DNA from 3 places in the Streptomyces sp. SLBN-8D4 genome. Region 1 is predicted to be linked to each of the others. Evidence: riboswitches for the same ligand, from Rfam matches in the RefSeq annotation. Region 1 holds a riboswitch; each other region holds the start of a gene.
What was found. A riboswitch is a leader RNA that binds a small molecule or an ion and turns the genes downstream of it on or off. The one in region 1 is predicted to bind cobalamin.

Region 1 (10,406 bases):
AGGAGAGGACCTGGGGCATGGCCGAGACGACCTCGGCGACGGCGGCGGGCTCGCGGTCGGCGGGTTCCGGGACGGCGAGCGACCAGGCGTCGAAGAGGGCGACCCAGCCGCGCAGTACGGCACTGTCGTCACGGTCCCAGGCGCGCAGCCGCCAGCCCGGGCGGGCGTCGTCGCCGTGCACCTCGACGAGGCCGGCGAGGCGGGCGGTGTCCCAGTCCGCGCGGACCTGAGCCGCGGTCAGGCCGAGATCCCCGGCCGCGCGGGCGGCCGTCTCGTCGGAGAGGGTGCCGTTGCCGTCGGAGCTCGTGCCGTCCCTGCCGGGGCCCAGGGCGCCGTCGGCCCAGTGCGCGACGCGGGCCGCGTCGGCAAGACCTCTGCGCGCCATTCTGGCCAGTTCCGCGGGGGCCGGTGTGCCCTCCGGGGGGCGGGGCGCGGGGCGGCGTGGGCGCCGTTGGTTCACAGCTGAGGGGGCGGCGGCCAGGGGTCGCGGGCGGACGAGTCGAAGCCTGGAGTCGCGCGGGATACGGGACGTCACGGGTGCAGTCTTCCGGTTGACGGTCCGAAAACCCAAACGGAATGCCGGCGCGGGCACCGGGGAGGTCCGGCACCGGGGCCGCGCGGAGGGGCATACGCCGAGATCAGGCCAGTCGTACGGGCTTAAACGGAACCTCTGGGACCGGGGCGCCCGCCGGTCACATCAGGGGGGTGAGGAAACGGCGCAATGCCTCTTCGTAGGCGCTCGGGTCGGCGTTCCACATGGCCGCGTGGGGAGCCTGGCGGACCGTGTGCAGGGCGATCCGGTCCGGGTGGGCGCCGGCGAGACGGCGGGAGAGGTCCCAGGGGGCGATCGTGTCGTCCGGGCCGTGGAGGATCAGGGTCGGCGGGGGCCGGTCGGGGCCCATGTCGTCGGTCCGGTCCTCGGGGCCGCCGTAGGAACCGTCGTAGGGGACGGTGCGTTCGGCGTACAGGCCGTAGTGGTCGCTGGGCAGGCCCGTGCGGCCCTGTGCCGCGCGCACCGCGAGCGGGAGGAGGACACCGGGGGTGTGGCGGGCCGCGGCGAGGGCGCGCAGGGTCAGCTCCCAGCTGAGGACCGGGGAGTCCAGGACGAGTCCCCCGACGCGGTCGCGCAGGCCCGAGTGGGCGGCGGCGCGCAGGGCCATGGTGGCGCCGGTGGACCAGCCGTGCAGCACGAGTTGGCGGGCGCCGTTGGCGAGGGCGTAGCGCATGGCCGCGTCCAGGTCGCGCCACTCGGTCTCGCCGAAGTGGTTCAGGCCGTCCGGCGGGCGGGGGGCGCCGGCGTCGCCGCGGAGGGCGGGGGCGAGGACCGGGAACCGGTGGCGGTGCAGGAACTCCATGACGTTCAGGGTGTGTTCGCGGGTCGTGCCGAGGCCGTGGACCGTGATGACCCAGGTGTCCCGTTGGCCGGGTACGAACCAGGCGGGCAGGACGCCGAGTTCACCCGGGATGGCGACGTCGGTGTGGTCGAGGCCGAGGGCCGACTTCGGGTCGCCGACGTGGACGTTCGGGGTGAGCCAGACCTTGTCGCCGGGTGCCAGGGTGCCGTGGGTCACGCGTTCCAGGCGGCGGACGACGGTGTCGGCGGAGTGCGGTTCCGCGGTGAGGACGTCGCCGACGACGGCGTGGGAGGCGTCACCGGCGAGGCCGTAGGTGCCGGGGCGGAGGGCGGCGAGGTCGCGGGTGAGGGCGATGCGGCGCCCGGCCGGGCCGGCCGGCCCGGTCTCGGTGGAGTGGACGGTGAGCCGGGGTTCGCCGGGCAGCGGGCGGCCCGGGGGTGCCTTCAGGCCGGCGTCGCTGGCGATCCGGCCGGCGACGATTCCGGCCGCGGCGGCGGTGAGGGCTGCGGTGACGGCGGCGGCCGTCGCTGTGACAGTGCGCACGCCTTTCAGTGTCGCGGGGGATGGGGGTTGGGGCCAGTGGGGGGGTTCTGGGCGGGTGCGGGTTCGGTGGGGGCGGGCGTTTTTGCGCCCACGCGGCGGAGCCGCATATGGACACAGCCCCGCGCCCCTGGTGCCTGCGGCGCAGCTGCCGCTCCGGTGGGGGCTTGTGTAGCGCCTGCGGTGTGATTTGGGGTCGGGGCCGGGGTGGGGGGTATCCGTCCTCGGTCCGGCGGCTCGGCTGCTTCAGCTGTGCTCGGTAACGGACGCCGGCCGCTGCGGGCGGACACCCCCCACCCCGTCCCCTTGCCGCCGTACGCGTCTACAGGTGCGTCCACCTGTCCCACCCAGGGGCGTGGGGAACTGCGCGACCAGCCACGACGGACCCGCACCCGCCCGACGACATCGCGAGGCACACCCCGTAGGCGCCCCGCCCAAGCCCAGCGCAGCTTCAGGCGCGCTGGCCGTATCCCCGCAACCGCTCCCCCACCTCCGCCAGTTGTTCCTCCGTCAGGAGGTTCGGGGTCAGGTTCGGGACCGCGCGGGCCGTCAGCCAGAGGTGGCACATCCATTCCAGTTGGGCTGTGCGGTCGTAGGCCTGGGCGAGGGTGTTGCCGTAGGTGATCGTGCCGTGGTTCTGGAGGAGGCAGGCGGAGCGGTCGGCGAGGGCTTGGAGCATGTTGTCCGCCAACTCGTCGGTCCCGTAGGTGGCGTAGGGGGCGACACGGACGGGGCCGCCCAGTGCGCTGGTCATGTAGTGGATCGTGGGGAGTTCGGGCACGAGCGTGGAGACGGCCGTGGCGTGCACCGCGTGGGTGTGGACGACCGCGCGGGCGTCGGTGCTGCGGTAGACCGCCAGATGCATGGGCAGTTCGCTCGTCGGCACCAGCGTGCCCAGGATCTGACGGCCCTCCAGGTCGACGCCCGTCACGTCGTCCGGTGCGAGGCGGTCGTAGGGGACGCCCGACGGGGTGACCAGGACTGTGTCCCCGACGCGTACGGAGACGTTGCCGGAGGTGCCGACGACCAGTCCTTCGGTGACCGTCCGGCGGGCCGTGTCGACCAACTCGCCCCAGGCGTCCGCCTCCTCGGCCCGTACGCCCCTCGTTCCGCCCCCGGCAGTCCGTACTTCTTGTTCCTCAGCCATGCCGCGATCCTGCCAGTCGTGGCGTCGGGGGGCGCTGGCCGGAGCTTCATGGGGGCGCGTTTTTCGTATGTGCGCCCCTCTTGTACGGCTTGGCCGGAGATCGACCGTAATTCGGTGATCTTCCAGTACCGTCTGGGCTTTGCCGTGCACGAAGCCATTCCGGGGGGACACATGGCCCGTGATCGCAAGGCCGCCCGTCATCGAACCCGCACCCTGGCCCTGTCCGTGGCCGCGCTCACCGTGGGAGGCATGGCCCTGGCCGGGACGCCCGCCTCGTCGGCGAGTCTGCCCAGGGGGCACGACGTGTCCTCGCATCAGAAGGACGTCGACTGGGGGAAGGCCAGGGCCGAGGGCGCCAGGTTCGTCTACGTCAAGGCGACCGAGTCGACGGCCTACCGCAACCCGCACTTCGACCGGCAGTACGAGGGGGCGCGCGAGGCCGGCATTCTGCGTGGGGCGTACCACTTCGCACTGCCGGACAAGTCGTCGGGCCGGGCGCAGGCCGCGTACTTCGTGCGCAACGGCGGCGCCTGGTCCGCGGACGGCTGGACGCTGCCGCCCGCGCTCGACATCGAATACAACCCGTACGACAAGAAGCACAAGTGCTACCGGATGAGCAAGGCGGAGCTGGTCGGCTGGATCAGGTCGTTCAGCGACGAGGTCAGGCGGCTCACCGGGCGCCGGCCGGTCATCTACACGACCGCCCACTGGTGGAACACGTGCACGGGCGGCAGCGGCGCCTTCGCCTCGGACCACGCGCTGTGGGTGGCCCGCTACCGCTCGGCGGACGCGGGACCGCTGCCCGGCGGATGGTCGTACTGGACGATCTGGCAGTACGACAACAGCGGCAGCCTGCCGGGTGACCAGAATCTCTTCAACGGGTCGGCGCGGCAGCTGAAGAGGTTCGCGGCCGGGTCGTAGCCATGGGGCACATGGGACGTACGGGGGCGGCGGGGTTCGGCGAAGCCAAGGGCGAAGATTCCGGTCACTGTGCGGCCCGCCCCAGTTCACCTTCCGTTCATCCAGGTTACCTACGTTCAACATGCCAATGACCTCGAACGATTGCCTGGGTAAATGGAAAACTTCTCGCTGATCCTCGCGATTGTGGTTGTCACCGCACTCGCGTTCGATTTCACGAACGGTTTTCACGACACCGCCAACGCGATGGCCACCACCATCTCGACCGGTGCACTCAAGCCCAAGGTCGCGGTGGCCATGTCCGCCGTGCTGAACCTTGTGGGCGCCTTCCTCTCGGTGGAGGTCGCCAACACGATCTCCAAGGGTCTCGTCGACGAGACCGGCATCCGTCCCGAGGTCATCTTCGCCGCCCTGGTCGGCGCGATCCTCTGGAACCTGCTGACCTGGCTGGTGGGACTGCCCTCCAGCTCCTCGCACGCCCTCATGGGCGGTCTGATCGGCGCCACCATCGCCTCGGCGGGCATGGGCGCGGTGCACGGCGACGCGCTCGTCACCAAGGTCCTGATCCCGGCGATCGCGGCACCGATCGTCGCGGGCGTCGCCGCCATGCTGGCCACCCGGCTCTCCTACTCGCTGGGCAAGAAGGCCGACGGCAAGGCCGCCGCGAAGGGCTACCGCACCGGCCAGATCGCCTCGGCCGGACTGGTCTCGCTGGCCCACGGCACCAACGACGCGCAGAAGACGATGGGCATCATCACCCTCGCCCTGGTCGCCGGCGGCGCCGTCGCCCCCGACTCCGACCCGCCCACCTGGGTCATCCTCTCCGCGGGACTCGCCATCGCGCTCGGCACCTACCTGGGCGGCTGGCGCATCATCCGCACCATGGGCAAGGGCCTGACCGACCTTCAGCCGCAGCAGGGCTTCGCCGCCCAGACCAGCGCGGCCACGGTCATCCTGGCCTCGTCCCACCTCGGCTTCTCCCTGTCCACCACGCACGCCGTCTCCGGTTCGGTGATGGGCGCGGGCCTCGGCCGCAAGGGCGGGGTCGTCCGCTGGTCGACGGCCACCCGCATGCTCGTCGCCTGGGGCCTGACGCTCCCGGCGGCGGCCCTGGTGGGCGCCCTGGCCGAGTCGGTCACGGACCTCGGCGACTGGGGTACGGCGGTCGTGGCGGTCTTCCTCGTCGCCTCCAGCGCGGCGATCTGGAAGATCTCGCGGCGCGAGGTCGTGGACGCGTCGAACGTCAACGAGACCGACGAGCCGGCCGGCGTGGTGACCACGGCGATCGCAGCCGTGACCCCGCCGCCCACGGGCACAGTGACCGAGGACCTCACCGCCACGATTCCGGCCCCGCCCGTCACGACGGAACCGGCCGCCCCGCCGGCCGCCGTCTGAGCCCGCAGCACTAAGGAAGCAGCCTCACCATGAAGATCGACTGGGAAGCACTCGGCTCCGTCTTCGGCGTCAGCCTCGTCGTCACCGTGGGCCTCGTGGCCCTGTTCACCCTCGGCATCATGGGCCTGTCCCGTCAGGAACGGGCCACGGCCCAGGGCGACTCGGCCGCTCTCGCGGTCACCGGCGCCTACGCCTGCTTCGCGGCGTGCGCGGCTGCGGTGGCGTACGGGATCTATCTGATCGTGGCCTGACGGCACTCCCGTCACTCGACGGCCGGGCGGGCACGGAACTGCAGGTTCCGTGCCCGCCCGGCCGTCTTCCATGACCGGCGGTGTGGGGTTCTGCACACTCCCCCGCCGCAGGTCAACAGCAAGTTGACGGGTCTCGAAGGCCCGTGGTGGACTGCCGGAGCCATATACGGCGGCAGGAGAGGAAGCCGGTGCGAATCCGGCGCGGTCCCGCCACTGTCACCGGGGTAGACACCCCCGGGAGCCAGGAACTCTCGCCGCCGGACTCGTCGAACCAGGGCGCGGACACCCTGAGTGAGGACATGACGCGATGCTCGCCTGCCGATCCACCAGCGCTACCAGGCACTTGAACGACCCCGCGATCGGCTGACCCGATGCGTGCCGATCGCGTTTTCGCGTACGGCGCCGCCGCCGGTCTGATCGGTGACCTTCTGTTCGGTGACCCACGTCGTGGGCACCCGGTCGCCGCGTTCGGGCGGGCCGCCGGTGCCGTGGAGCGGGTGCTGTGGCGGGACCACCGCGGGTGGGGCGTGCTGCACACCGCCGTGTGCGTGGGGGGTTCCCTGGGGCTCGGGGCCGTCGCGGAGCATGTCGTACGTCCGTCCCGTACCGCTTCCGTCGCGCTCACCGCGGCCGCCACCTGGGCCGTCGTGGGCGGGACTTCACTCGCGCGGGAGGCCCGGGTCATCGGGCGGGCGCTGGAGGCCGGGGACGTCGAGGCGGCCCGGGACCGGCTGCCTCATCTGTGTGGGCGCGACCCGCAGGCTCTCGATGCTGACGGGATCGCCCGGGCCGTGGTGGAGTCCGTCGCCGAGAACACCTCCGACGCCGTCGTGGGGGCGCTCGTGTGGGGTGCCGTCGGCGGGGTGCCGGGGCTGCTCGGGTTCCGGGCCGTGAACACGCTCGACGCCATGGTGGGGCACAAGTCGCCCCGGTACAGGCGTTTCGGGTGGGCTTCGGCCCGGCTCGACGACCTCGCCGGGTGGCCGGGGGCGCGGCTGACCGCCGTACTGGCCGCCCTGGCCGGTGACCGTCCCCGGGGTGCCGTGCGGGCCTGGCGGGAGGACGCGCACCGGCATCCGAGTCCCAACGCCGGGCCCGTGGAGGCCTCGTTCGCGGGGGCGCTGGGGGTCCGGCTCGGGGGGACCCTGTCGTACGCGGGGCGGGTCGAGCACCGGCCGGTGCTGCATCAGGAGGGGCGCGCCGTCGCCACCCGCGACATCGAGCGCGCGGTACGGCTGTCGCGGCGCGTCGGACTGCTCGCGCTCGGCGTCGGTGTCGCCGCGCGGGCCTTCGTGAAGGGGCGTACGGCATGAGTGGCGGGGGTCTTCTGGTCGCCGGCACCACCTCCGACGCCGGCAAGAGTGTCGTCACCGCCGGGATCTGCCGGTGGCTGGTGCGGCAGGGGGTGAAGGTCGCGCCGTTCAAGGCGCAGAACATGTCCCTCAACTCGTTCGTGACGAAGGAGGGCGCGGAGATCGGGCGGGCGCAGGCCATGCAGGCGCAGGCCTGCCGGGTCGAGCCGACCGCGCAGATGAATCCCGTGCTGCTCAAGCCCGGTGGCGAACAGAGCAGCCAGGTCGTGCTGCTCGGGAAGCCTGTGGGCGAGCTGAGTGCTCGTGGGTATCACGGGGGGCGGCAGCAGCAGTTGCTCGGGACCGTGCTCGACTGTCTCGCCGAGTTGCGGGGCACGTATGACGCGGTGATCTGTGAGGGGGCCGGCAGCCCGGCCGAGATCAACCTGCGGCGGACCGACATCGTCAACATGGGCATCGCCCGCAATGCCCGCATTCCGGTGCTTGTCGTCGGTGACATCGACCGCGGTGGGGTCTTCGCCTCGTTCTTCGGGACCGTCGCGCTGCTCAGCCCCGAGGATCAGGCGCTCGTCGCCGGGTTTCTCGTCAACAAGTTCCGGGGGGACGTCTCACTGCTGGAACCCGGGCTCGACATGCTCCACGGACTCACCGGGCGGCACACCTACGGCGTTCTGCCCTTCCGGCACGGGCTCGGGATCGACGAGGAGGACGGGATGGGGGTCCGGAACTCCCAGGCCTCCGCCCCGGTGGGCGAGGATGTGCTGCGGGTGGCCGTGTGCGCGATTCCGCTCATGTCGAACTTCACCGACGTCGACGCGCTCGCCGCCGAACCCGGTGTCGTCGTGCGGTTCGTGGACCGGCCGGAGGAACTGGCCGACGCCGACCTCGTCATCGTTCCGGGGACCCGGGGGACCGTCCGCGCGCTGGACTGGTTGCACGAGCGTGGGCTCGCCCACGCCCTCGTCCGAAGGGCCGCGGAAGGGCGGCCGGTCCTCGGCGTCTGCGGCGGCTTCCAGATCCTCGGCGAGCACATCGAGGACGAGGTCGAGAGCCGGCAGGGGCACGTCGAGGGGCTCGGGGTCCTTCCCGTGCGGGTGCGGTTCGCCCGCGAGAAGACCCTCACCCGGCCGGTGGGGGAAGCCCTCGGGGAGCACGTCGAGGGGTACGAGATCCATCACGGGGTCGCTGAAGTCCAAGGCGGAGACGCCTTCCTGGACGGCTGCCGGGTCGGCCAGACCTGGGGCACGCACTGGCACGGTTCGCTGGAGTCGGACGGCTTCCGGCGGGCCTTCCTGCGGGAGGTGGCGGCCGCCGCGGGCCGCCGGTTCGTACCGGCCCCCGACACCTCGTTCGCCGCGCTGCGCGAGGAGCAGCTCGACCGGCTCGGCGACCTGATCGAACAGCACGCGGACACGGACGCGCTGTGGCGGCTCATCGAGTCCGGCGCGCCACAAGGACTGCCCTTCATTCCACCGGGAGCGCCCGCATGAGCACAGTGTTGTTGTTGTCCACCGCCGACACGGACCTGTTGGCGGCCCGGGCCGCTTCCGGTGCCTCGTACCGGATCGGGAACCCGACCCGGGTCGATGTCGCGCAGGAGCTGCCCGCGCTGGTCGAGGGCGCGGACATCGCCGTCGTACGGCTGCTCGGCGGCAAGCGGGCCTGGGAGGACGGGCTCGCCGCGCTGAAGGCTTCCGGTGTCCCGACCGTGCTGCTCGGCGGCGAGACCGTGCCGGACGCGGAGTTGATGGCCGAGTCGTCCGTGCCCGCGGGCGTGGTCGCGGAGGCGCTGAAGTACCTCGTCGAGGGCGGCCCCGAGAACCTGGAGGAACTGGCCCGGTTCCTCTCCGACACCGTGCTGCTGACCGGCGAGGGGTTCGTCGAGCCGCGGAAGATGCCGGAGTACGGCGTCCACGGCTCCTGCGCGCGGGAGAGTGGCCGGCCGACCGTCGGTGTGCTCTTCTACCGGGCCCATGAACTCAGCGGCAACACCGGCTTCGTGGACACCCTGTGCGAGGCGATCGAGGCGAAGGGCGCCAACGCCCTTCCCGTCTACTGCGGTTCGCTGCGCGGAGCCGACGCCGGGCTCTACGAGATCCTCGCCGGGGCCGACGCCCTCGTCGCCACCGTCCTCGCCGCCGGCGGCACCCACGCCTCGCAGGCCTCGGCCGGCGGGGACGAGGAGGCCTGGGACGTCGGGGCGCTGGCCGACCTCGACGTGCCCGTGCTGCAGGGGCTCTGCCTCACGACGTCCAGGGCCGCCTGGGACGAGTCCGACGCGGCCCTCTCCCCCATGGACGCGGCCATGCAGGTCGCGATCCCGGAGTTCGACGGACGGCTGATCACCGTGCCGTTCTCCTTCAAGGAGCAGGGCCCCGACGACGTCCCGGTGTACGTGGCCGACCCGGAGCGGGCCGCGCGGGTCGCCGGGATCGCCGTACGGCACGCGAAGTTGCGGCACAAGCCGAACGCCGAGAAGAAGCTCGCGCTGGTCTTCACCGCCTATCCGACCAAGCACTCGCGGGTCGGCAACGCGGTGGGGCTCGACACGCCCGCCTCGGCGGTGCGGGTGCTGGACGCGCTCAGGGACGCCGGGTACGCCGTGGAGGGGTACCCCTCCGGCGGCGACGAGTTGATCCACCGGCTCATCGAGGCCGGCGGGCACGACGTCGAGTGGCTGACCGAGGACCAGTTGGCCTCCGCCCCCGCGCGCGTACCGCTCGCCGACTACCGGGCGTGGTTCGACCGGCTGGACCCGGAGCTGCGTCAGGCCATGCTGGACGCGTGGGGCGAGCCGCCGGGCTCGCTGTACGTCGACGGGGACGACATCGTGCTGGCCTCCCTCCAGTTCGGGAACGTCGTGGTGATGATCCAGCCGCCGCGCGGCTTCGGGGAGAACCCGATCGCGATCTACCACGACCCGGACATGCCGCCGTCGCACCACTACATGGCCGCGTACCGGTGGCTGGACGCTGCGACATCGGAGGGGGGGCTTCGGCGCCGACGCCGTCGTCCACATGGGCAAGCACGGCACGATGGAGTGGCTGCCGGGCAAGGGGCTCGGTCTGAGCGGGGGCTGCGCGCCGGACGCGGTGCTCGGTGAGCTGCCGCTGATCTACCCGTTCATCGTCAACGACCCCGGCGAGGGCACCCAGGCCAAGCGGCGCGGGCACGCCACGGTCGTCGACCACCTGGTGCCGCCGATGGCCCGGGCCGACACCTACGGGGACCTCGCCAAGCTTGAGCAGCTGCTCGACGAGTACGCGCTCGTCTCCGACCTGGACCCGACCAAGGCCCCGGCCGTGCGCGCCCAGATCTGGACGCTGGTCAAGGCCGCTGAGCTGCACCACGACCTGCATGTCGACGAGCAGCCGGACGACGAGACGTTCGACGAGTTCGTCATGCACATCGACGGCTATCTGTGCGAGATCAAGGACGTGCAGATCCGGGACGGGCTGCACATCCTCGGCGGCGGTCCGGTCGACGA
Region 2 (10,406 bases), 4.1 Mb from region 1:
ACCGTCGCCTGAGCCGCGCGGGCGATACGGGTCGCCGGGCGCGAGCGCAGGTAGTACGTCGTCTTCAGCCCGGACTTCCAGGCGTACGCGTACATCGAGGAGAGCTTGCCGATCGTCGGCGTCTCCAGGAAGAGGTTCAGGGACTGGGACTGGTCGAGGAACGGGGTCCGCGCCGCCGCCATGTCGATCAGACCGCGCTGCGGGATCTCCCACGCCGTGCGGTACAACGCCCGTACGTCCTCCGGGATCCACGCGAAGCCCTGCACCGAGCCGTTCGCGTCCCGCAGCGCCTCACGGGTGCGGGCGTCCCAGACGCCGAGCTTCTTCAACTCGGCCACCAGGTAAGAGTTGACCTGGAGGAACTCGCCGGACAGCGTCTCGCGCTTGAAGAGGTTGGAGACCTGCGGCTCGATGCACTCGTACACGCCGGCGATCGAGGCGATGGTGGCGGTGGGCGCGATGGCGAGCAGGAGGCTGTTGCGCAGACCCGTGCCGGCCATGCGCTCGCGCAGGGCCGCCCAGCGCTCGGGCCAGGCGAGGTCGGTGGCGTAGTGGTCCGGGTGCAGCACACCCTGTGCCGTACGCGTCTTCTCCCAGGCCGGCAGCGGACCGCTGCGCTCGGCGAGGTCGGCGGAGGCCTCGTAGGCGGCGAGCATGATGCGCTCGGCGATCCGCGTGGACAGCGCCTTGGCCTCGGGGGAGTCGAAGGGCAGGCGCAGCTTGAAGAAGACGTCCTGGAGGCCCATCGCGCCGAGGCCGACGGGACGCCACTTGGCGTTGGACCGCCCGGCCTGCTCGGTCGGGTAGAAGTTGATGTCGACGACCCGGTCGAGGAAGGTGACGGCGGTGCGGACGGTGGCGTCCAGCCGCTCCCAGTCGATGTCGCCGCTCGTCGTGTCGACGAACGCGCCGAGGTTCACGGACCCCAGGTTGCAGACCGCCGTCTCCCCGTCGTCCGTGACCTCCAGGATCTCCGTGCAGAGGTTGGAGGAGTGCACGGTGTGGCCGGGCAGCGCCGTCTGGTTGGCCGTGCGGTTGGCGGCGTCCTTGAAGGTCATCCAGCCGTTGCCGGTCTGCGCGAGGGTGCGCATCATGCGCCCGTAGAGGTCACGGGCCGGGATGGTCCTGCGCGCGAGACCCGCCGCCTCGGCCTTGCGGTAGGCCGCGTCGAACTCCTCGCCCCACAGGTCGACCAGCTCGGGCACGTCGGCGGGCGAGAAGAGGGACCACTCGGCGTCCGCGTTCACCCGGCGCATGAACTCGTCCGGGATCCAGTGCGCGAGGTTCAGGTTGTGCGTACGGCGGGCGTCCTCACCGGTGTTGTCCCTGAGCTCCAGGAACTCCTCGATGTCCGAGTGCCAGGTCTCCAGATAGACCGCGGCCGCGCCCTTGCGCCGGCCACCCTGGTTCACGGCGGCGACCGAGGCGTCGAGGGTCTTCAGGAACGGGACGATGCCGTTGGAGTGCCCGTTGGTGCCGCGGATCAGCGAACCGCGGCTGCGGATACGGGAGTACGAGATGCCGATGCCGCCGGCATGCTTCGAGAGGTTGGCGACCTGGTGGTAGCGGTCGTAGATGGAGTCGAGCTCGTCCTTCGGGGAGTCGAGGAGGTAGCAGGACGACATCTGGGGGTGCCGGGTGCCGGAGTTGAAGAGGGTGGGGGAGGAGGGGAGGTAGTCGAGGCGGCTCATGAGCCGGTAGAGCGCGGCGACTTCGTCCAGGGCGTGGACGCCCGTTTTTGAATTGACCACAGTGTCCTCGGCGAGGCCGGACGCCACCCGGAGCATGAAGTGCTGGGGCGTCTCGATGACCTTGCGGGTGATCGGGTGGCGCAGGAGGTAGCGGCTGTACAGGGTGCGCAGCCCGAAGTAGCCGAAGCGGTCGTCGGCCTCGGTGTCGACCAGTGCGTCGAGCCGCTCGGCGTGGACCCGCACGAACTCGGCGGTCCGGTCGGCGATGAGGCCCTCGCGGTGGCCGACGGCGACCGACCCGGTGAACGAGGTGACGCCCTGTGAGGCGGCCTCGGCGGCGATGGAGACGGTCAGCAGCCGGGCGGCCAGCCTGCTGTAGGCGGGGTCCTCGGAGATGAGGCCGGCCGCCGCCTCGGTGGCCAGCTCGCGCAACTCCGCGATCCTCTCGGCGGAGGCCCCCCGCGCGGACCGGCCGCGCAGCGCGGCGGCGGCGACCCGCCCGGGGTCGGCGTCGGGGAGGTCGGCGGTCAGCGCGGTCAGGGTCCGCAGCAACGCGGTTCCGGGACCGTCCTCGTCCACCGGGGTGGTCGCTGAAGCCGGGTCGGCTGGCGCGATGGTCACGTGGGGCTCTCCCTCGCTGGGCACGGAGGCCTTGCGGAGGGCAGGGGGCAGCACACGAGCGCGCACGGCGTCGCGTCCACCGGCCCATTCCACGAGGCCCGGACGTCATGACACCCGGGCCGGTATGGCACGGGCACGCTGTCGACAGGTCCTCGGACTGACTCTCATGTGCGCTTATGCACGCATGAGTACACCGTTGCGGGACAGTTCCGGATTCGCACCGGATTCCCCTGCGGCGACAGCGAGCATGAGCATACATCTTGTGCCGGGTGGGAGAAGCAGGCCCATATGTTGTGTCGCGGCGACTTCAGAGCGTCAACTTGTACGTGAGAAGCGTGAAGTCGTCGCCGGGTATCGGCTTCCAGTCGCGCTCGGGGACGCGGACGAATCCGAGGCGTTCGTAGATGCGGTGGGCGCTGTGCATCGTGGGCTGGGTGCACAGGACGACGCCTGTGGCCGTGGCGGTCGCGCGGTCGACACAGGCCTGGACGAGGGCTTGTCCCACGCCTCTGCCGCGGGCCGCGTGAGCCACCGCGAGCATGCGGATCTCCGCCTCTCCGGGGCGGGCGAGGTCGGCCAGGGGGCCGCCGGAGGGGACGAAGGTGACTCCGCCGAGGATGTCGTCGTTCTCCGTGGCCACCAGGACGTCAGCGGCGGACGCCCTCTTGGCCACGTCCTTGAGTTCTTCGAAATACCAGTCGCTGTCACCGAACAGGAGAAGCCCGTCCTGGAGGTAGGCCTGGGCGGTGATCTCGCCGAGGCGTTCGTGGTCGGCGGGCACCGCGGGGCGAATCAGGAAGTCCATGCGGGTGAGTGTGCACGACGGGTACGACAACGGGCCGCCGGACGAGAACTCCGACGGCCCGTGCACACCGTGACTAGTGGGTCGTACTCGCGGTGGCCGGCGGGAGTTCCACTTCGACCCCCGGGTCGCCCGCGTCCGCCGTGTAGTCCTCCGGGCTGGTCTCGTCCACGCCGTCGGGGGCCTTCAGCGCCTTCAGTACGAAGGTCAGGACCACCGTGACGACGACGTTGAGCACGAACGCCGTCAGGCCGATGTAGCCGATCTCGCCGATGCCCGGGATCTCCTTCGCCGAGCCACCGAAGTGCTTCTGGGTCGGAGAGGCGACTCCGTACGCGGCGGCCGTGCCGTAGATCATGCCGACCGCCCAGCCTGCGAGCAGGGCCCAGCGGTGGAACCAGCGGGTGAACAGGCCGCCGACCAGGGCCGGGAAGGTCTGCAGGATCCAGATGCCGCCCAGGAGCTGGAAGTTGATGGCCACCGTCTTGTCCATGGTGAGGACGAAGACCAGGGCACCGACCTTCACCAGGAGCGAGACCAGCTTGGAGACCTTGGTCTCCTGCGCCGGCGTCGCGTCCGGCTTGATGAAGTCCTTGTAGATGTTGCGGGTGAAGAGGTTCGCGGCCGCGATCGACATGATGGCCGCAGGGACCAGCGCGCCGATGCCGATCGCCGCGAAGGCCACGCCCGCGAACCAGTCGGGGAACATGTCCTCGAAGAGCTGCGGGATCGCCAACTGAGGGTTGGTGACCTTGACCCCGGCCGCGATCGCCATGAAGCCGAGCAGCGCGAGCAGGCCCAGCATCAGGGAGTACAGCGGCAGGATCGTGGTGTTGCGGCGGATCACCTCACGGCTGCGCGAGGAGAGCGTCGCGGTGATCGAGTGCGGGTACATGAAGAGGGCGAGCGCGGAGCCCAACGCCAGCGTGGCGTAGGTCCATTGGCCCGCCTCCAGCGGAACCAGTCCGCCCGCCTTGGCCGCCGTGTACTTCTCGCTCGCCGCGCCGAAGACATCGTCGAAGCCGCCCAGCTTGATCGGGATGTAGATGATCGCCACCGCGATGACGATGTAGATCAGCGTGTCCTTCACGAACGCGATCAGCGCGGGGGCGCGCAGGCCCGAGGAGTAGGTGTAGGCCGCGAGGACACCGAACGCGATCAGCAGCGGCAGGTCCTTGACGAACCAGTTGGTGTTCTCGCCGCCGCCGACACCCATGACGTCGAGAACCGCCTGGATACCGACCAGTTGGAGCGCGATGTACGGCATGGTCGCGAGGATGCCGGTGACCGCCACCGCCAGCGACAGGCCCTTGGAGCCGAAGCGGCCGCGCACGAAGTCCGAGGTCGTCACGTACCCGTGCTTGTGGGAGACCGACCACAGGCGGGGCAGGAACGTGAAGATGAGCGGGTAGACCAGGATGGTGTACGGCACCGCGAAGAAGCCGGCCGCGCCCGCCGCGTAGATCGCCGCGGGCACCGCGACGAAGGTGTACGCCGTGTAGAGGTCGCCGCCCAGCAGGAACCAGGTGACCCAGGTGCCGAACGACCGGCCCCCCAGGCCCCATTCGTCGAGGCTGTGCTCGTTCTCGGCCTTGCGCCAGCGGGCGGCCAGGAAGCCCAGGACCGTGACGGCCAGGAAGAAGAGGATGAAGACGGTGAGAGCCACGCCGTTGACGCCGTCGTTCACTTGGTACCTCCCCGACGGGCGCGCTGGTCACGCTGCCAGAGCTGGTAGGCGGTCATCGTCAGCGCGGTGGAGATCAGCACCCACAGCATCTGGTACCAGTAGAAGAACGGGATGCCGATGAACGTGGGGTCGGCCTTGGCGTACGAGCCGACCCACAGCATCGCCACGAACGGGGCGAGCAGGCAGAGGGCGATGACCACCCGCATCGGTGTCACCGCCGGTGGTCTCACTTCAGGTGTGTCCGACATTCCGCGGCTCCGTCCCCTCGCTGATCACCTGTAACGCGCAGGCAATGTAGGTCACGGTGTCAGGTGAGCGGAAGACCTCGTCCGCATATCGGTATGTCGATTCTGTGAAGCACCGGCATCAGTACCGGCAGCAGCATCAGCAGCAGCGGAATCCCTGGCGGGGATCTCCTTCCTGACGGTCCGTCCTCATGCGCTCGAACGCCTTCCGCGTCGGCACCGGCGCCCGCGGGTGGTCCTTGCGCACATGGGCGACACAGCGGTCGTACGCTGACTCGTCGGTCAGTTCCCGGACGTACCAAGCGCACGGCCCTGAACGCCCGTCGCAGCGACCTCATCGCGCGCCTCCTCCTTCTCCGCGCGGGTCGGGACCAGCCCGGCCGTGGCCAGGATCCTCGACTCGACGTACGGCGCCTCGCTGAGCGTGGACAGTGCGGGACGGTGGACGTGCCGGACGCAGACCCGCAGGGCGTCGGCGATCACCACCACGATCAGCGGCGCGAGGACGGCCGTTGAGGAGGCGATGATCCAGACCGTGCCGGGAAGACAGCCCATCTGCGCGGCCAGTACCGGGCCGACGAGTGGACCGGCGCCCGCGATCGCGGCGAAGTGGTGGCCGAGCAGGGCGCGGCGGTCGGTGGGGTGGAAGTCGAAGCCGTTGTCGAGGCGTTCGGCCGGGGTGGCCCTGGTCGCGTCGACCTTCAGGACCTTGTACGCGATGAACTTCGCGTAGCAGCGGTGGCCGATCGCGTACGACCCGAGGGCGGCCGCGACCATCCAGGCGGCGGAGACGTCCTCGCCCCGGGCGAGCGCGAGCACGGACCAGCCGGCGGCGCCGACCAGGGCGACGAGGGTCCGGATGGGATGGTTCGGACGTTCGCGGTACGCACGGGGCGGTCCTCCCGTCCAGACGGAGCCGGGAGGACCGTAGAGCAGGAAGCGTGGTTGCGCTACAGGGCGTGCATCAGTCGACCGGCCTCTTCAGGCGGGCCACGAACTTGTACCGGTCGCCCCGGTAGACCGACCGCACCCACTCCACCGGCTCGCCCTTCTTGTCGAAGGAGTGGCGGGACAGCATCAGCATCGGCAGGCCCACGTCGGTGCCGAGCAGGCCGGCCTCGCGCGGGGTGGCCAGGGAGGTCTCGATGGTCTCCTCGGCCTCGGCGAGGTGGACGTCGTAGACCTCGGCCAACGCCGTGTACAGGGACGTGTACTTGACGAGGGACCTGCGCAGGGCCGGGAAGCGCTTGGCGGAGAGGTGGGTCGTCTCGATGGCCATCGGCTCGGCGTTCGCCATGCGCAGGCGCTCGATGCGCAGCACCCGGCCGCCGGCGGTGATGTCGAGGAGCTCGGCGAGCCGGTCGTCGGCGGTGATGTAGCCGATGTCGAGCAGCTGCGAGGTGGGTTCGAGGCCCTGGGCGCGCATGTCCTCCGTGTAGGAGGTGAGTTGCAGCGCCTGCGAGACCTTCGGCTTGGCGACGAAGGTGCCCTTGCCCTGGATGCGCTCCAGACGCCCCTCGACCACCAGTTCCTGGAGGGCCTGGCGCACGGTGGTGCGGGAGGTGTCGAACTCGGCGGCGAGCGTGCGCTCGGGCGGTACCGGCGTGCCGGGCGACTGGGTCTCCGTCATGTCGAGCAGGTGCTTCTTCAGGCGGTAGTACTTGGGCACGCGCGCGGTACGGACGCCTGCCCCGCCCTCGGTCTCCGCACTGCTGACGTCGCTGCTCATGGTCTGCCTTCCCGGCTCCGGATGCGGGTCACATCGTGATCCCTTCTGTATACCGTCGCCGCCTCTTTTGGTCTAGTCCACAGGGGGAAGTGGTCTAGCGGACGACAGTACTCCGCCGCCACTGTTTTCGCTGGCTTCTTTACTAATGGTTCCTGCATATGTAGGTCGCATAACGGCTGGTCAGGGCCGTTTCGAGCACTCTTGACAGGCTTCATGGTCTGGTCCAAGCTCCCCCTACTGGTCTACACCATTGGTCCAGGTCCCGGCCTGTGGGCGGGAGGTGTGGGCATCCCTGAGGAGGGTGGCGTGAAGCGCAAGCTGATAGCCGCGATCGGTATCGCGGGCATGGTGGTCACCGTCGCGGCGTGTGGGGGCAGCGACAGCGGAAGTTCGGACAACAGCGGCACGGACGCCAAGGAGCTGACCGTCTGGCTCACCGTCGACGCCCAGAACAACTGGCCGCAGCTGGTGAAGGCCGCGGACGCGGCGGTCCAGAAGAAGCACCCCGGCATCAAGATCAACCACGAGTACTACGGCTGGCCCGACAAGAACACCAAGCTCGACGCGGTCCTCGCCACCGACAAGGCCCCCGACGTGGTCGAGATGGGCAACACCGAGATGCTGGGCTACATGGTCAAGGGGGCCTTCGCGCCCCTGGACACCTCGAAGTTCACCAACTCGTCCGCCTGGCTCGACGGACTCAAGGCCTCGGTGACCTACGACGGCAAGACCTACGGCGTCCCGTACTACGCCGGCGGCCGCGTCGGCAACTGGCGCAAGGACGTCTTCGCCTCGGTCGGCGTCAAGTCCACCCCGAAGACCTACGCGGAGCTCACCGCCGCCCTGGACAAGGTCCAGAAGAAGGAGGGCGACAAGTTCTCCGCCTGGTACCAGCCCACCCGTGACTGGTACGCGGCCATGTCCTTCGTCTACGACGCCGGCGGCTCCATCGCCAAGGAGGACGGCGGCCAGTGGAAGGGCAACCTCTCCTCGCCGGAGTCCGTCAAGGGCCTCACCGAGTTCAAGAACGTCGTCGACAGGTACATGCACGGCGACAAGACCAAGGACGAGTCCGACCGCTACATCGTCTACGGCCAGGGCAAGTCCGGCATGATCTTCGGCGCGGCCTGGGAGGGTGCGACCTCCGCCGACCCGAAGAACGACAAGACCGGCAAGCTCAAGGACAACCTCGAGAACTTCGTGATGCCGGGTCCGTCCGGCAAGAACCTGCCCGTGTTCCTGGGCGGTTCGGACCTCGCGGTCCCGGTGAAGTCGAAGGCGCAGGCCGTCGCCGCCGAGTGGATCAACGCCTTCACCGGTCCCTCCGGTCAGAAGGGCCTGATGGCCAAGGGCAACCTGCCCAACAACAAGACCGACCTCGCCACCCTGAAGAACGACCCGGCGACCGCGGTCCCGGCCACCGCGGCCGAGGCCAACTGGTTCGTCCCCATGGCGCCCGGCTGGGGTCAGGTCGAGAAGGCGCAGGTCCTGCAGAACATGCTGCAGAGCATCGGCACCGGCAAGAAGTCGGTCGAGGACGCCGCCAAGGAGGCGGACGCCGCGATCGACAAGGTCATCAACAACAAGTGACCTGAGGCAGGGCCCCGTTGAGTACGGCGGGGCCCTGCCTCCCGTACGGCCGTGCGGGCTTCGTTCCCGTACGCCGTGCGGGCTTCGCCTTCGTACGACCCATGCGACGTCGGTTTCGTACGACCAGAGGGACCGCTGAGGAGCACGCGATGAGTGCCGCAGACACCACCACCCCCACCGAGGTGCCGCCGCTGATGTCGGTACCACCGCCGTCCGCACCGCCGACGCCCCGCAGAAGGCGGGGGTCCGGCGCCACCCCGTGGCTGCTGCTCGCGCCCTGCCTGCTCATCCTCGGCCTGGTCATGGGCTATCCACTGGTCCGCCTGGTCACCCTGTCCTTCCAGAAGTTCGGGCAGTCCCAGCTGTGGGGCTTCCTGCCTGCCCAGTGGATCGGCTTCGACAACTTCACCGCCGTCCTCGGTGACGGCGAGTTCTGGGCGGTCGTCGTCCGGACGATCGTCTTCGCGGCCGGCTGCGTCATCTTCACGATGGTCGCCGGCATGCTGATCGCGCTCCTGCTCCAACGGGTCTCCGGCTGGGTGAAGACCCTCGTCAACATCGCGCTGGTGGCCAGCTGGGGCATGCCCATCATCGTCGCCACCACGGTCTTCAAGTGGCTGTTCGACGCGGACTACGGCATCCTCAACGCGCTGCTCAGCAAGCTGCCCGGCGTCGAGATGATCGGCCACAACTGGTTCGCCAGCGGGCCCCAGGGCCTGGCCGTGATCATGCTGCTCGTGGTCTGGGGCGCGGTGCCCTTCGTCGTCATCACCCTCAGCGCCGGACTCACCCAGGTCCCCGCCGAGTTGGAGGAGGCGGCCCGCCTGGACGGCGCGGGCGCCTGGGGCGTCTTCCGGCACGTCACCCTGCCGATCCTCAAGCCGATCATCGTGATGCTCACGACCCTCTCGGTCATCTGGGACATGGGCGTCTTCCCCCAGGTGTTCGTCATGCGGGGCGGCCACCCGGAGCCGGAGTTCCAGATCCTGCCGACGTATTCGTACGACCGCGCGTTCGTGGTCAACGACTACGGGCAGGGCTCGGCGATCGCCCTCATCACCGTGCTTCTGCTGCTGGGAGTGGTCGCCGTGTACATGCGCCAGATGCTGAAGATCGGAGAGGTCGAATGAGCACGCTCGCTCCCGCGGGGCGCCGGAGGTCGAAGGCCGGCTGGAACCTCCTCGGTCTCCTCGTCTTCGCCACCGCCGGATTCCCCGTCTACTGGATGCTGAACACGGCGTTCAAGCCGGCGAAGGACGCCATCGACCCGGACCCGAGCCTGCTGCCGACGGGACTGACGCTGGGCAACTTCAGCCGCGCGCTGGACATCGCCGACTTCTGGGGCCCGGTCGGCCGCAGCCTGATCGTCTCCCTCTCGGTCGTGGCGATCGGCATCGTGGTCGGCACCCTGGCCGCCCTCGCCATCTCCCGCTTCGCCTTCCGCGGCCGCAAGGTCGTGATCGTGGGCATCCTCGCGGTCCAGATGGTCCCCCTGATCGCGATGATCATCCCGGTCTTCCTGCTGCTGAACGACCTCGACCAGTACGACAAGCTGTCGGGTCTGATCATCACCTACCTGACCTTCATCCTCCCCTTCACGGTGTGGACGCTGCGCGGCTTCATCGTCAACATCCCGAAGGAGCTGGAGGAGGCGGCGATGGTCGACGGCTGCTCGCCCACGGGCGCCTTCCTGCGGGTGGTCTTCCCGCTGCTGGCTCCCGGCATGGTCGCCACCTCGGTCTACGCCTTCGTCCAGGCCTGGAACGAGTACCTCTACGCCCTCATGCTGCTCAGCCAGAAGAACCAGACCGCGACCGTCTGGCTCGGCAACTTCACCACCAAACACGGCACCGAATACGCCCCGATGATGGCCGGTTCCACCATGATGGCCGTGCCGATCGTGGTCCTCTTCCTCCTCGTCCAGCGCAAGATGGCCGCGGGTCTCACCGCGGGCGCCGTGAAGGGATAACGCCCCGATGACGACATTCGCCAGCGGCACCGACACCCTCACACGGGACGCCCTCACCGTCCTCCAGCCCGG
Region 3 (10,406 bases), 2.7 Mb from region 1:
GTCGAACGCGGGCTGACCCAGAAACAGCTGGCCGAACCGGCCTACACACCGGCCTACATCTCCACCCTGGAGTCCGGGCGGGTGCGGCCCTCCGACGACGCGCTCCGGCACCTCGCCGACCGTCTCGGCGTCGGCTTCGAGGAACTGGCCACCGGCCGTCCGGCCCGGCTCGTCACCGATCTGCGGCTGCGCCTCACCGAGGCCCAGCGCACCCTGGCCACCGGGGAGGCCGAGGAGTCCGCCGCGCAGTACGCCCGGCTGCTCACCGAGGCCGACGGGCTCGACCTCGCCGAGGCGAGGGCCGCCGCCCTGCTCGGGCTCGGGGAGTGCGCGGTGGAGACGGGCGAACTCGGCGCCGCACGCGAGTACTTCGAGCGCGCGGAGAAGGCGCTCGGCGAGGACGTACCGCTGCCCGCCCGCGTTCCCGCCCTGCGCGGACGAGCCCTCGCCCACTACCTCACCGGTGAACTGCGCTACTCCGTCTACCTGTTGGAATCCACCATCGACGAGCTCAACCGCGGTGGCCTCCACGACCCCGACGCCCTGCTCCTCCTCTACGCGAGCGTCATCGGCCCCTACATGGACATGGGCGCCCACGCGCGCGCCGCCCAGGCCGCCGAACTCGCCCTCGCGCTCGCCCCGCAGTCCGGCGACCCCGCCCTCGTCGCCCGCATGCACCGCTCCGTCGCCCGCACCCTGCTCGCCGAGGGCCGCCTCGCCGAGGCCGACGCCTCCCTCGCCAAGGCCGCCGAACTGTACCGGCAGCTCCAGCTCCGCACCGAACTCGCCAACTGCCACTGGATGCGCGGATACGTCTACGCCCAGAACGGCGAACTGGAGCGCGCCGAGGCCGAGTTGCGGCAGGCCCTCGCCATGCTCTCCGCCAAGCGGGCCGCCCTCTACTCCAGCCAGGCCGCCGTCGAACTCGCCGACGTGCTGCACCGGCGCGGCAAGTCCGACGAGGCCGCGGCCCTTCTCCACGACGTGCTCAGCGACCTCAGCTCCGAGCGCGGCGCCCTGCACTCCGCCGCCGCCCACCGCCTCCTCGGGATCATCGCCGAGGACGCCCGGGACACCGAGGCCGCCGAGGAGCACTACGTCCGCGCCCTGAGCCTCCTGGAACGGGCCGGAGCCGCCGGTGACCTGGCCGACCTGTGCCGGCTGCTGGGTGATCTGCTCCGCCGTACGGGACGGGTCGAGGCGGCGCTGGACGCGTACCGGACGGGCCTCGGACACCGTACGGCCCCCGGCACCACCACGCTCGGCCCCGCACCCGCACAGCCCCCGCTGTGACGGTTCAGGGCGGCCCTCCTGGAAGGTCCCCGGTCCGCTCGGGAGGAGGCGCCCGGGTCGGCGTCGCGGAACAGGGACGAAGAGCACGGCACGGCTGAGGCCGGCGGCCGAGGGGTGGGCGCGAGCCCCGGTCCTGGGCGTTTCGCCCAGGGGACGAGGGGTAGCCGGGCGGTGCCCCTGGGCGGGAACGCCACGAGCGGCGCCCCCCGCTTCCGGTGAGTCTGCTCGGGGGCCGGTGACGGACAGCTCCGCGTCGACCGAAGGAGGCGGTGACCGTGCGGCCCAGGGACGCGTACGGCGAGGAGCCCGGTCCGTTCTCCGGGGCGTCCGACGAACCCGACGTCGATGCCGACTCGTCCGCCCTCCCACGAGGCGCGCACGAACGACAGCACGGACGGGAACGGGGCCGCCGGGGCGGGCGTGAGGGCGGCATCGAGCGTGAACGTGAGACGGGACGTGATCGCGGCGGCGGCCGGGAGTACGGGGTCGGGCGGGAGCGCGAGGTCGGACGCGATCGCACGGCCGGACGGGAGCTCGGGACCTGCCAGGACCACGAACCCGCCCCCACCCACCGCACCGACCCCCCACCGACCCGCGATCATGCGCGGGTCTCCGAGGTCATCGCCGCAGGCGTGCGCGGCTCCGGCCCCGCCGAGATTCCGGGCAAGCTGTGTGTGGCCGCCGTCGAGTTGTTGCCGGTGGCCGGGGCGAGTGTGTCGTTGTGGACCGACGGGATGCCCGTGCAGCTCAGTGCCAGCAGTGACCGGGCCGCTCAACTGTCGGACATCCAGGCCACGTTGGGGGACGGCCCCTGTGCGGCCGCCGCGGCGACCGGTGCCGCCGTGTTCGCCACCGACCTGACGTCCGGCCGGGACGCGGGCCGCTGGCCGGTGTTCGCCGAGGAGGCCACCGCCGCCGGGATACGGGCGGTGTACTCGATGCCGCTCGGCAACGACACCGTGTGCGTGGGCACCCTCGACCTCTGTCGCGAGGCCCCCGGCGCACTCACCCGGCGTGAGCTGCGCGTCGCCGAGCTCGTGGCCAGTGTCATGACGGGTGGCCCTGATGGCCCTGCCCCGGGGCGAGGAGAACGGCCCCGACGGCGAGGACCCCTGGCTCAACGGCCTGGCCTCCGCGCACGACGAGGTGTACCAGGCCGTCGGCATGATCATGGTGCAGCTCGGCGTCGACTCGGACGAGGCGCTGGCCCGGCTGCGCGCACACGCCTTCGCACACGGCCGGACCGCGCTCGAGGTCGCGCACGACGTGGTCTGGCACCGCAAGCGGTTCGACGGGGACTGACCGCTCACACCTGCACCCGCCCCTGCCTGCGCACCTCCGTCAGCCGCTCCGCGCCCAGCTGTACGGCCGTCCGCGTGGCGTCCGTCTGCACGTCGCCGAAGCCGCCGTTCGTCACACTGATCGCGTCCTGCCCCACGCGCAGCGCCGCGACCTCCAGCGTGAGCGTCGTCGGTGCGCCGTCCGGCGACTGCCCGGTCAGCAGCACCCGCAGCCCCTGCCGGGCGTCCCCCGCCTCCGGCAACGGCATCGCGGCGACCTGCACCCCCAGGACGGCCCCGGTTGCCGTGGTGGCCGCGAACCGCCCGCACGTGCGCGGAAGGCTCTTGAGCCAGTCCAGGGTCCTGCCGATCTCCGCAGGCGGACGCGCGAGCACCTGGTACCGCATCTGCGCCTCGTTCCACACGTCGTCCATCCCGACGACCGCACGGGCCTGGGCGTCGGCCCCGAACACCTCGTCCGCGTACAGCGCGTCGAGCAGCCGCTGACACGCCCGCCGGTCGGCCTTCGCCTTCAGCACCCCGTCGTGCCAGGTGGCCACCCCCTGGGCCGGCGTCCAGGGCTCACCCAGGTCCGTCTCGGTGACGAGCGCGGCCCGTGCCATGGCCTCGGTGAGGACCGAGGACGCGGCGGGAGACGCCTTCGGAGACCGGGGCGGCGCGCTGCTGGGCGGCGTGATCGGCGCCTTGGGAGCGGTGGGCGGCGTGGAGAGCGCGGAACAGGCCGTGGCGGCGAGGAGCCCGGAGAGGGCGAGGGCGGAGGCGGCGGCGCGGGCGACGCGGGGCGGGGTCATGCTTCAAGTGATCACCGGGTTCACCGAGGTCACCAGCGGTCCGGGCCGTACGGGTTACGGGTGTGCCGGGCCGCGGGCCGCAGCTGTGCCGCGCCGCGACTACGACCCGTGCCCGCCCACGGCCTCCACGCCCTCCACGAGCACCACGGCTTCCTCGCAGGCGACCCCGATCGGGTCGGCGAAGACGCGCAGTCCGTGGGCGACCAGTGCGCCCTCGTGCAGGAGCATGAGCGTGCGGGCCTGTGCGGGAGCCAGGTCGGTGAAGAGCCGGAGCATCCACCGCTTCTGGCCGGTGATGACGGCGTACGCCGGGTGGGAGGGGTCGCTGATCTCGGCGTGCGCGTTGACCATGCCGCACCCCTTGGGGCTGTGCTCGTCCATCCAGTCCCGGGAGGCCGCGAAGACCGCGCGGACCCGGTCGACGGCCCTGGGCCCCGCCGTCTCCAGCCGTTCCCCGACATACGCCCGCCAACGCTCGTCCCGGTCGGCGAGGTACTCCACGACGATCTGCTCCTTGGAGCCGAACCGGTCGTAGAGCGTCTTCTTCGTCACCCCTGCCTCGGCGGCGATCAGGTCCACGCCGACCGCGTGGATGCCGCGCTCGTAGAACAGCCGGGACGCCGACGCGAGGGCGCGCCGCGCGGCCGGGGTCATGTCGATCCGCCGTACCTGAGGTGTGCCGTCTCCGTCTCCCACCCTCCCGACTATACCGATCTGTATAGTGGGCGGCCAGGGACGGAATATACAGATCGGTATAGTCACGGGTGGTGACCCTCATGAACGTCCTGCTCTCCGCGGCCTTCGTCGTGTGCTGGAGCTCCGGATTCGTCGGCGCCAAGCTGGGCACGCAGGACGCCGGCGCGACGACGCTCCTGATGTGGCGGTTCCTGCCGCTGGCGGCCGTCCTCGCGGTGTTCGCCGCATACCGGGGCCGGGCCTCGTGGCGCGCCCTGACGCCCCGCGCCGCCGGCCGGCAGGCCCTGATCGGGCTGCTCTCCCAGAGCGGCTACCTGCTCACCGTCTACCACGCCATCCAACTCGGCGTCTCCAGCGGTACGACGGCCCTGATCGACGGCACCCAGCCCCTGGTCGCGGGAGCGCTCGCCGGCCCGCTGCTGCGCCAGTACGTCCCGGCCCGGCAGTGGCTCGGCCTGTGCCTGGGCCTCGGCGGGGTCGCCCTGGTCACCACGGCCGACGCGGCGTCGACCACCGGTGTGGCCTGGTGGACCTACCTCGTCCCGTTCGCCGGGATGCTCTCCCTGGTCGCGGCCACCTTCCTCGACCGGCGTTCGCGCACCCCGGTGGCCCCGGCCGTGTCGATGACCGTCCACTGCGCCACCAGCGCCGTCGTCTTCACGACCGCCGCCCTCACGACCGGCACCGCGACCCCGCCCGCCACCGGGTCCTTCTGGCTGGCGATGATCTGGCTCGTGGCCCTGTCCACCTTCGGCGGCTACGGCCTGTACTGGCTCGTCCTCCAGCGCTCCGGAGTCACCGAGGTCAACACCCTCATGTTCCTCATGGCGCCCGTCACCGCCGTCTGGGGCGCGTTGATCTTCGGCGAACCCTTCACTCCCCAGACCGCGTTGGGCCTGGCGGTCGCCCTGACGGCGGTGGCCGTGGTGCGCGGGGTGAGCTCCCGCGCGCGCCCGGGTGTCGGCGTCTCAGCGACGGTCTTGGTCACTGTGGTGGGGTTCTGCGTCGGCGTCGAGTCGGTGCCTCCACAGCCGCTCACGCCGATCACTGCGGTCAGCAGCAGTGACACTGCTCCCACATGAGCGACGCGGTTCATGGGTGTTACCTCATGGCAAGGGACGTCTTCATCTCCAGACTGCGCCCCCGCCATCGGGACAGCAACGTGTGGCGGACACCATGCGAGGCGAACTGGATCAGCCGCCCTGGTCCCGGCTGTTCCCCGTGGTTCCCCGCCCGATCTGGCACGGGTCTGGCACGGGTCTGGCACGGCCGGGTCCTCAAGCGGCGCGGCAAGTTCGCTCAGGTCGTTGGACGCCTCGGCCAGCGACCACAGCTGGTGGAGGCGACGGTGCTCTAGAAGCACCGCTTCAGCAGTTCGATCACTGACCTGTGGGCCCAAGCAGTCCGGCTAGCGCTTCTTACGTATCGTGCGCTTCTTCTCTTTGGCCTCCTTCTCCTTGCGCTGCGCCACTCCGTACGCCGACCACGAGCCTTGATGGACTGGGCAGCGGGAGGTGCCGGACACGACCTTCCTTTGACACCGCCCGCCTGTCTTCGTTCGTGCGCCACACTTCGCCATGCCTTCTCCCTCGTCTGATGCGCAGTGCTCAGGGCGCTAGGCACCGTGACGCGCTCTCTCGTCACTGCGAAGGCGTGAACCGCGGCGAGTTGTAGTGCGCGGGCGCACCCTGCCGTCAGTGGCCGTGGGGCCCGATGCCGTTGTCGTTCGTTACTGGCGCGACCACCTGTGGAGAGAGCGTCGAGGCCGAGCCGTGGCTCTCACCGCCTCCGGACAGTTGCCCGTCGCGCTTCCTTGGGATGTCCAGTTCCGCCCATACGGTCTTGCCCACCGTGAGCCTCTCCACCGCCCAACGACCGGCCAATACGCGCACGATGAGCAGGCCCCGGCCGAACTGGTCGTCCGGCGAGGCCGGGTGGGCGTTGGGCAGGCGTTCCCCCCTCGGGTCGGTCACCACGACGCGGAGTGCCGTGTCCGAGAGGGACGTCTCGACACGGAAGAGGCGGTTTCGTAGGCAGCCGTGGAGCAACGCGTTCGTGCACAACTCGCTTGCCAGCAGCGCCGCGTCGCCGGCGAGGTCGGGATGGCCCCAGTCGGCGGCGAGCCCGGCGACGCGTCTGCGGGCGAGGGTGATGCTGCGGGGGTAGGGGGTGTAGCTGACCTCGTCGTGGCGGGCGTAGGGCTTGGGCGGGCCGGGAGGGCAGGTGTCGGTCACGGGGTCCTCCGGGGTGGGGGGAGTTGCGGTGGCTCCGCCGTGCGGGCGGCACGGTGCACTTCCGCCAACTCTCTGCACTGAGCGAGCGATCGAGCACTGACGGTAGTGGCCCGCTCACGGTGTGCACAAGCAGTCTCGGGGAAATATGTCTCCAGTTTCACTTGTGTTGTGACCACGGTGAACCACACACTGGCCACGATCAGGAGGTGACACGAAGTGTCCACAGGCCAGTTCACACGCGGCAGCCGCGTATCCACCGTCCTCGCACGCAAGTTGGGCGGTGAACTGCTGAGGCTCCGGGACCGGGCAGGCCTGACCCAGCCGCAGGCTGCGGAGGCGCTGTCGGCTACGGCCGCCAAAGTGGCCAAGATGGAGCGCGGGTGGGTGCCGTTCCGCGATCCTGACATCAAGATCCTGTGCGAGTTGTACGGCGTGACCGACCCGAAGGCCCTGGAGCGGTTGTTGAGCCTCGCCAGGACCGACCGGGAGCGTCGCAAGGCCAAGGGGTGGTGGAACCAGTACCCCGAGCTGCGTTCCCTGGTGGAGTACGTGGCCCTGGAGGACATTGCGACCGGCGTCCGGACCTGGCAAGGGGCCTTCGTCCCGGGTCTGCTGCAGACGCCGGACTATGCCAGGGCGCTGGCCATCGGCAATGCCGACTGGGACGAGCCGGGCGAGATCGAGCGCTTCGTGGAAGCGAAGATCGCACGGCAGGCGCGGCTGGCGGACGGCAGTCCGCTCGACCTGTGGGCCGTTGTCGGAGAGGGGGCACTACGTCAACTGGTCGGCGGACGTGAGGTCATGCGTGCCCAGCTGACACACCTGGTCGAGGCGTCCGGGCTTCCCAACGTCAAGGTGCAGGTGGTTCCGTTTCTCGCCGGCTCCCACCCCGGCATGACCAGCGCCTTCAGCGTCGTCTCCTTCGCCGAACCTGGTGCGATGGACGTGGTCTACATGGACACGACCTCGTCTACGCTGTGGCTGGAGAGCGAGGCGGACGCGGTCCGGCACAACACCAAGTTCGAGCGGATCGCCAGGAACGGACTCGTTCTTCACGACTCCGTCGAGCTGATCGAACGCATCCGCAAGGAGCTGTGAACCGTGCCGCACTTCGAGTTCGCCAAGTCCAGCCACAGCAGTGGGAACGGCGAGTGTGTCGAAGTCGCCCGCAACATCCCCATCACCGTCGCCGTCCGCGACTCCAAGACCCCCCACGGGCCGATACTCCGCGTCGTCCCCCACACCTGGACCACTTTCATACGGTCCCTGGACAGCCGCCGAAGCTGATCCACCCGCACCATGACCTGGACCGAAGCCGAGTACCTCCACCTCCTCCAGTCCAAGCGCCGCGCCTACGCCTGGGTGATGCGGCGCTATGGCGGCAGAGGCATGGCACTGGGCGATGAGCCGGATCCACGGGGCGCGCTACCCCGTCGAGCATCCCGAACCGACCGATCCGTCACCCGCGTACCGAACCGCCCTGTCCTGACCGGCCCAGCCTCTCAGGACACCTGCCCCAACAACCCCCGCACCGCCTCGTCCACCACCCGGTACCGCACCACGCGCCCCTCTTTCTCCCCCGCGACCACCCCCGCCGCCCGCAGCAGCCGCAGTGCCTGAGATACGGCCGGGTCGTTCATCCCCGTCGCGATCGCGAGGTCCGAGACCGCCAAGGGGCCGGTGCGGTGCAGGGCCAGGAGCAGGGCGAGGCGGTTCGGGTCGGCGAGGAGGGCGAAGCGGTCGGACCAGGTGCGGACGTGTCCCGGGTCGCCGATCGCGGCGATGGCGTCGCACACCCGGTGTCCGTCGATGGTGCGGCGGTCGGCTCGGTCGGCCGGGACGAGGTGCATGGGGCACATCCTCGCAGGCGGCCTTGTGTGATCTTCCATACCTGCGCAGGTGTGCAGCTATGCAGGAGCCCCCGCCCCCGCCTACGGTGGGCGGGCCGTGGTGCTCGGGAAACCGGTGACGACCCCTCAAAGGTCCATGCCGGTGCGGCCCTCGCCACTGTGATCGGGGAGTTTCCCTCCCACGTCCCCCGCGGGACAGCCACTGGCCGTCGTCATCAGGCCGGGAAGGCGGGCAGGGAAACGCACGACCCGTAAGCCAGGAGACCGGCCACGGCAGCTCACGCGTTCATCCACGAGGTGCTGGAGTGACCACCGTATGACCGACCCTGCCCTGCCCGACGCCGCCCAGCCCTCCGCCTCGTTCCGCTGGCGGCGCGAGGACACCGTCAGGACGGCCGGTCTGATGGCCGCGATAGCCGCCCTGCACGTCCTCGCCTTCGGCATCCTGTTCCTGCTGGTCGTCCCGGGGCACTACGAGGTCGGCGACAAGGCCTTCGGCATCGGCCTCGGCATCACCGCCTACACCCTCGGCATGCGGCACGCCTTCGACGCGGACCACATCGCCGCGATCGACAACACCACCCGCAAGCTGATGGCCGACGGCAAGCGGCCGGTGTCGGTGGGGTTCTGGTTCGCGCTCGGGCACTCCAGCGTGGTGGTCGTGCTCGCCGCGCTCATCGCGGGCGGCACCCAGCTCGCCGGCAAGGTCATGAACGAGGGGTCCGGCACCCACCAGGTCCTGGGCTTTCTCGGTACGACGATCTCAGGGACCTTCCTCTATCTCATCGCCGCCCTCAACCTGGTCGCCCTGGTCGGCATCCTGAAGGTCTTCCGGTCGATGCGGGCGGGGTCGTACGACGAGAAGGAGCTGGAACAGCACCTGGATTCCAGGGGCTTCATGAACCGGATCCTCGGGCGGCTCACCAAGTCCATCACCCGGCCGGGGCAGATGTTTCCGCTGGGCTTCCTCTTCGGGCTGGGCTTCGACACGGCGACCGAGGTGACGTTGATGGTGATGGCCGGGTCGGGTGCGGCCGCCGGTCTCCCCTGGTACGCGATCCTCTGCCTCCCCCTCCTCTTCGCCGCCGGAATGAGCCTGTTCGACACCCTCGACGGCACGTTCATGAACTTCGCCTACCAGTGGGCCTTCTCCAACCCCGTCCGCAAGGTCTTCTACAACCTCGCCATCACCGGACTGTCGATCGCGGTCGCCTTCTTCATCGGGACGATCGAGCTCGTCGGTGTCCTGCACGACAAGCTCGACCTCACCGACGCCCTCACCACCTGGATCGCCGACATCGACCTCGACAACGTCGGCTACGTCATCGTCGGCCTGTTCGTGGTGGTGTGGGCGGCGGCGATCGCCTACTGGCGGCTCGCGAAGGTGGAGCAGCGGTGGGGCGTCAGCAGTTCCTGAGGGGACCGGACCCGCGCTAGACCCCCTCCACCGCCGTCAGCCACAGCTTCACGTACCGCTCCACGTCGACGCCCAACCCCACGTCCACGAGGGTCACTTCACGCTCGCCCTCGTGGAGCTCGGACTCACCGGGACGGCGGCGGCGGTCGACGACGGTCTGGCCGCGGGTCGGGCCCGGGGCCAGGCTCACCTCCACCGGCAGCAGCTCGGTGGTCAGTCCGTCCGGGTCGACGACCGCGCAGACCGCGCCCGCGTCGCCGAGGCCGCCCGTGGGGGTGGGGTCGCCGGAGGTGGCGGGGTCGCGGTGGGCGAGGAGTTCGCCGGCCATGCGCAGGCTGGGCTCCGAACTGTCCCGCAGCCGCTGGACGTCGGCGGCCGGGACGACGACCCGCTCGAACACGTCCAGGCCGTACATCGTGATCGGTACCCCGGCGGTGAGCAGGACGGCGGCCGCCTCCGGGTCGTGCCAGACGTTGAACTCCGCGACCGGCGTGGCGTTCCCGGTCGCCACCGCGCCGCCCATGAAGACGATCCGCTCGATGTTCCGCACCACTTCGGGATGCGTACGAAGGAGCAGCGCGATGTTGGTGAGCGGCGCGGTCGGGATCAGCGTGACCGGTCGGGGCGAGGCCAGGATCTCCCGCCTGAGCAGGGTCACCGCGTCCACGTCCACCGCCACCCGGGTCGGCGCGGGCAGCCCCAGGTCGCCCATGCCGTCGAGGCCGTGCACGTGCTGCGCGGTGCGCACGGGCTCGATCAGCGGCCGCGCGGCACCCCGGGCGACCGGGATGTCACCGGCCCCGGCCTGCTCCAGGACGGTCAGC

Region 2: another riboswitch for cobalamin. It lies ahead of RKD20_RS15130 (ribonucleoside-diphosphate reductase subunit alpha); the one in region 1 lies ahead of RKD20_RS34110 (cobalamin biosynthesis protein).
Region 3: another riboswitch for cobalamin. It lies ahead of RKD20_RS21575 (HoxN/HupN/NixA family nickel/cobalt transporter); the one in region 1 lies ahead of RKD20_RS34110 (cobalamin biosynthesis protein).

The regions. Positions count from the first base shown of each region.
Region 1 covers NZ_JBMGQC010000001.1:7,508,020-7,518,425, reverse strand. Annotated here, with positions in the region: gene RKD20_RS34140 (hypothetical protein) at 1-535, opposite strand, end outside; gene RKD20_RS34135 (alpha/beta hydrolase) at 693-1,898, opposite strand; gene RKD20_RS34130 (class II aldolase/adducin family protein) at 2,347-3,042, opposite strand; gene RKD20_RS34125 (lysozyme) at 3,214-3,963, shown strand; gene RKD20_RS34120 (anion permease) at 4,117-5,355, shown strand; gene RKD20_RS34115 (hypothetical protein) at 5,385-5,606, shown strand; cobalamin riboswitch at 5,737-5,876, shown strand; gene RKD20_RS34110 (cobalamin biosynthesis protein) at 5,978-6,919, shown strand; gene RKD20_RS34105 (cobyric acid synthase) at 6,916-8,409, shown strand; partial or broken gene cobN (cobaltochelatase subunit CobN) at 8,406-10,406, shown strand, end outside.
Region 2 covers NZ_JBMGQC010000001.1:3,422,167-3,432,572, reverse strand. Annotated here, with positions in the region: gene RKD20_RS15130 (ribonucleoside-diphosphate reductase subunit alpha) at 1-2,312, opposite strand, end outside; cobalamin riboswitch at 2,439-2,567, opposite strand; gene RKD20_RS15125 (GNAT family N-acetyltransferase) at 2,620-3,117, opposite strand; gene mctP (monocarboxylate uptake permease MctP) at 3,191-4,801, opposite strand; gene RKD20_RS15115 (DUF3311 domain-containing protein) at 4,798-5,049, opposite strand; partial or broken gene RKD20_RS15110 (YbdD/YjiX family protein) at 5,186-5,384, opposite strand; partial or broken gene RKD20_RS15105 (carbon starvation CstA family protein) at 5,566-5,936, opposite strand; gene RKD20_RS15100 (GntR family transcriptional regulator) at 6,011-6,775, opposite strand; gene RKD20_RS15095 (extracellular solute-binding protein) at 7,082-8,365, shown strand; gene RKD20_RS15090 (carbohydrate ABC transporter permease) at 8,515-9,495, shown strand; gene RKD20_RS15085 (carbohydrate ABC transporter permease) at 9,492-10,334, shown strand; gene RKD20_RS15080 (glycoside hydrolase family 3 protein) at 10,342-10,406, shown strand, end outside.
Region 3 covers NZ_JBMGQC010000001.1:4,785,660-4,796,065, reverse strand. Annotated here, with positions in the region: gene RKD20_RS21630 (tetratricopeptide repeat protein) at 1-1,293, shown strand, start outside; partial or broken gene RKD20_RS21625 (GAF domain-containing protein) at 1,563-2,282, shown strand; gene RKD20_RS21620 (ANTAR domain-containing protein) at 2,359-2,595, shown strand; gene RKD20_RS21615 (hypothetical protein) at 2,600-3,385, opposite strand; gene RKD20_RS21610 (TetR/AcrR family transcriptional regulator) at 3,485-4,039, opposite strand; gene RKD20_RS21605 (DMT family transporter) at 4,162-5,163, shown strand; gene RKD20_RS21600 (HGGxSTG domain-containing protein) at 5,490-5,660, opposite strand; gene RKD20_RS21595 (ATP-binding protein) at 5,776-6,315, opposite strand; gene RKD20_RS21590 (helix-turn-helix domain-containing protein) at 6,532-7,413, shown strand; gene RKD20_RS21585 (DUF397 domain-containing protein) at 7,417-7,602, shown strand; gene RKD20_RS21580 (ArsR/SmtB family transcription factor) at 7,818-8,165, opposite strand; cobalamin riboswitch at 8,247-8,452, shown strand; gene RKD20_RS21575 (HoxN/HupN/NixA family nickel/cobalt transporter) at 8,482-9,582, shown strand; gene RKD20_RS21570 (nucleoside hydrolase) at 9,599-10,406, opposite strand, start outside.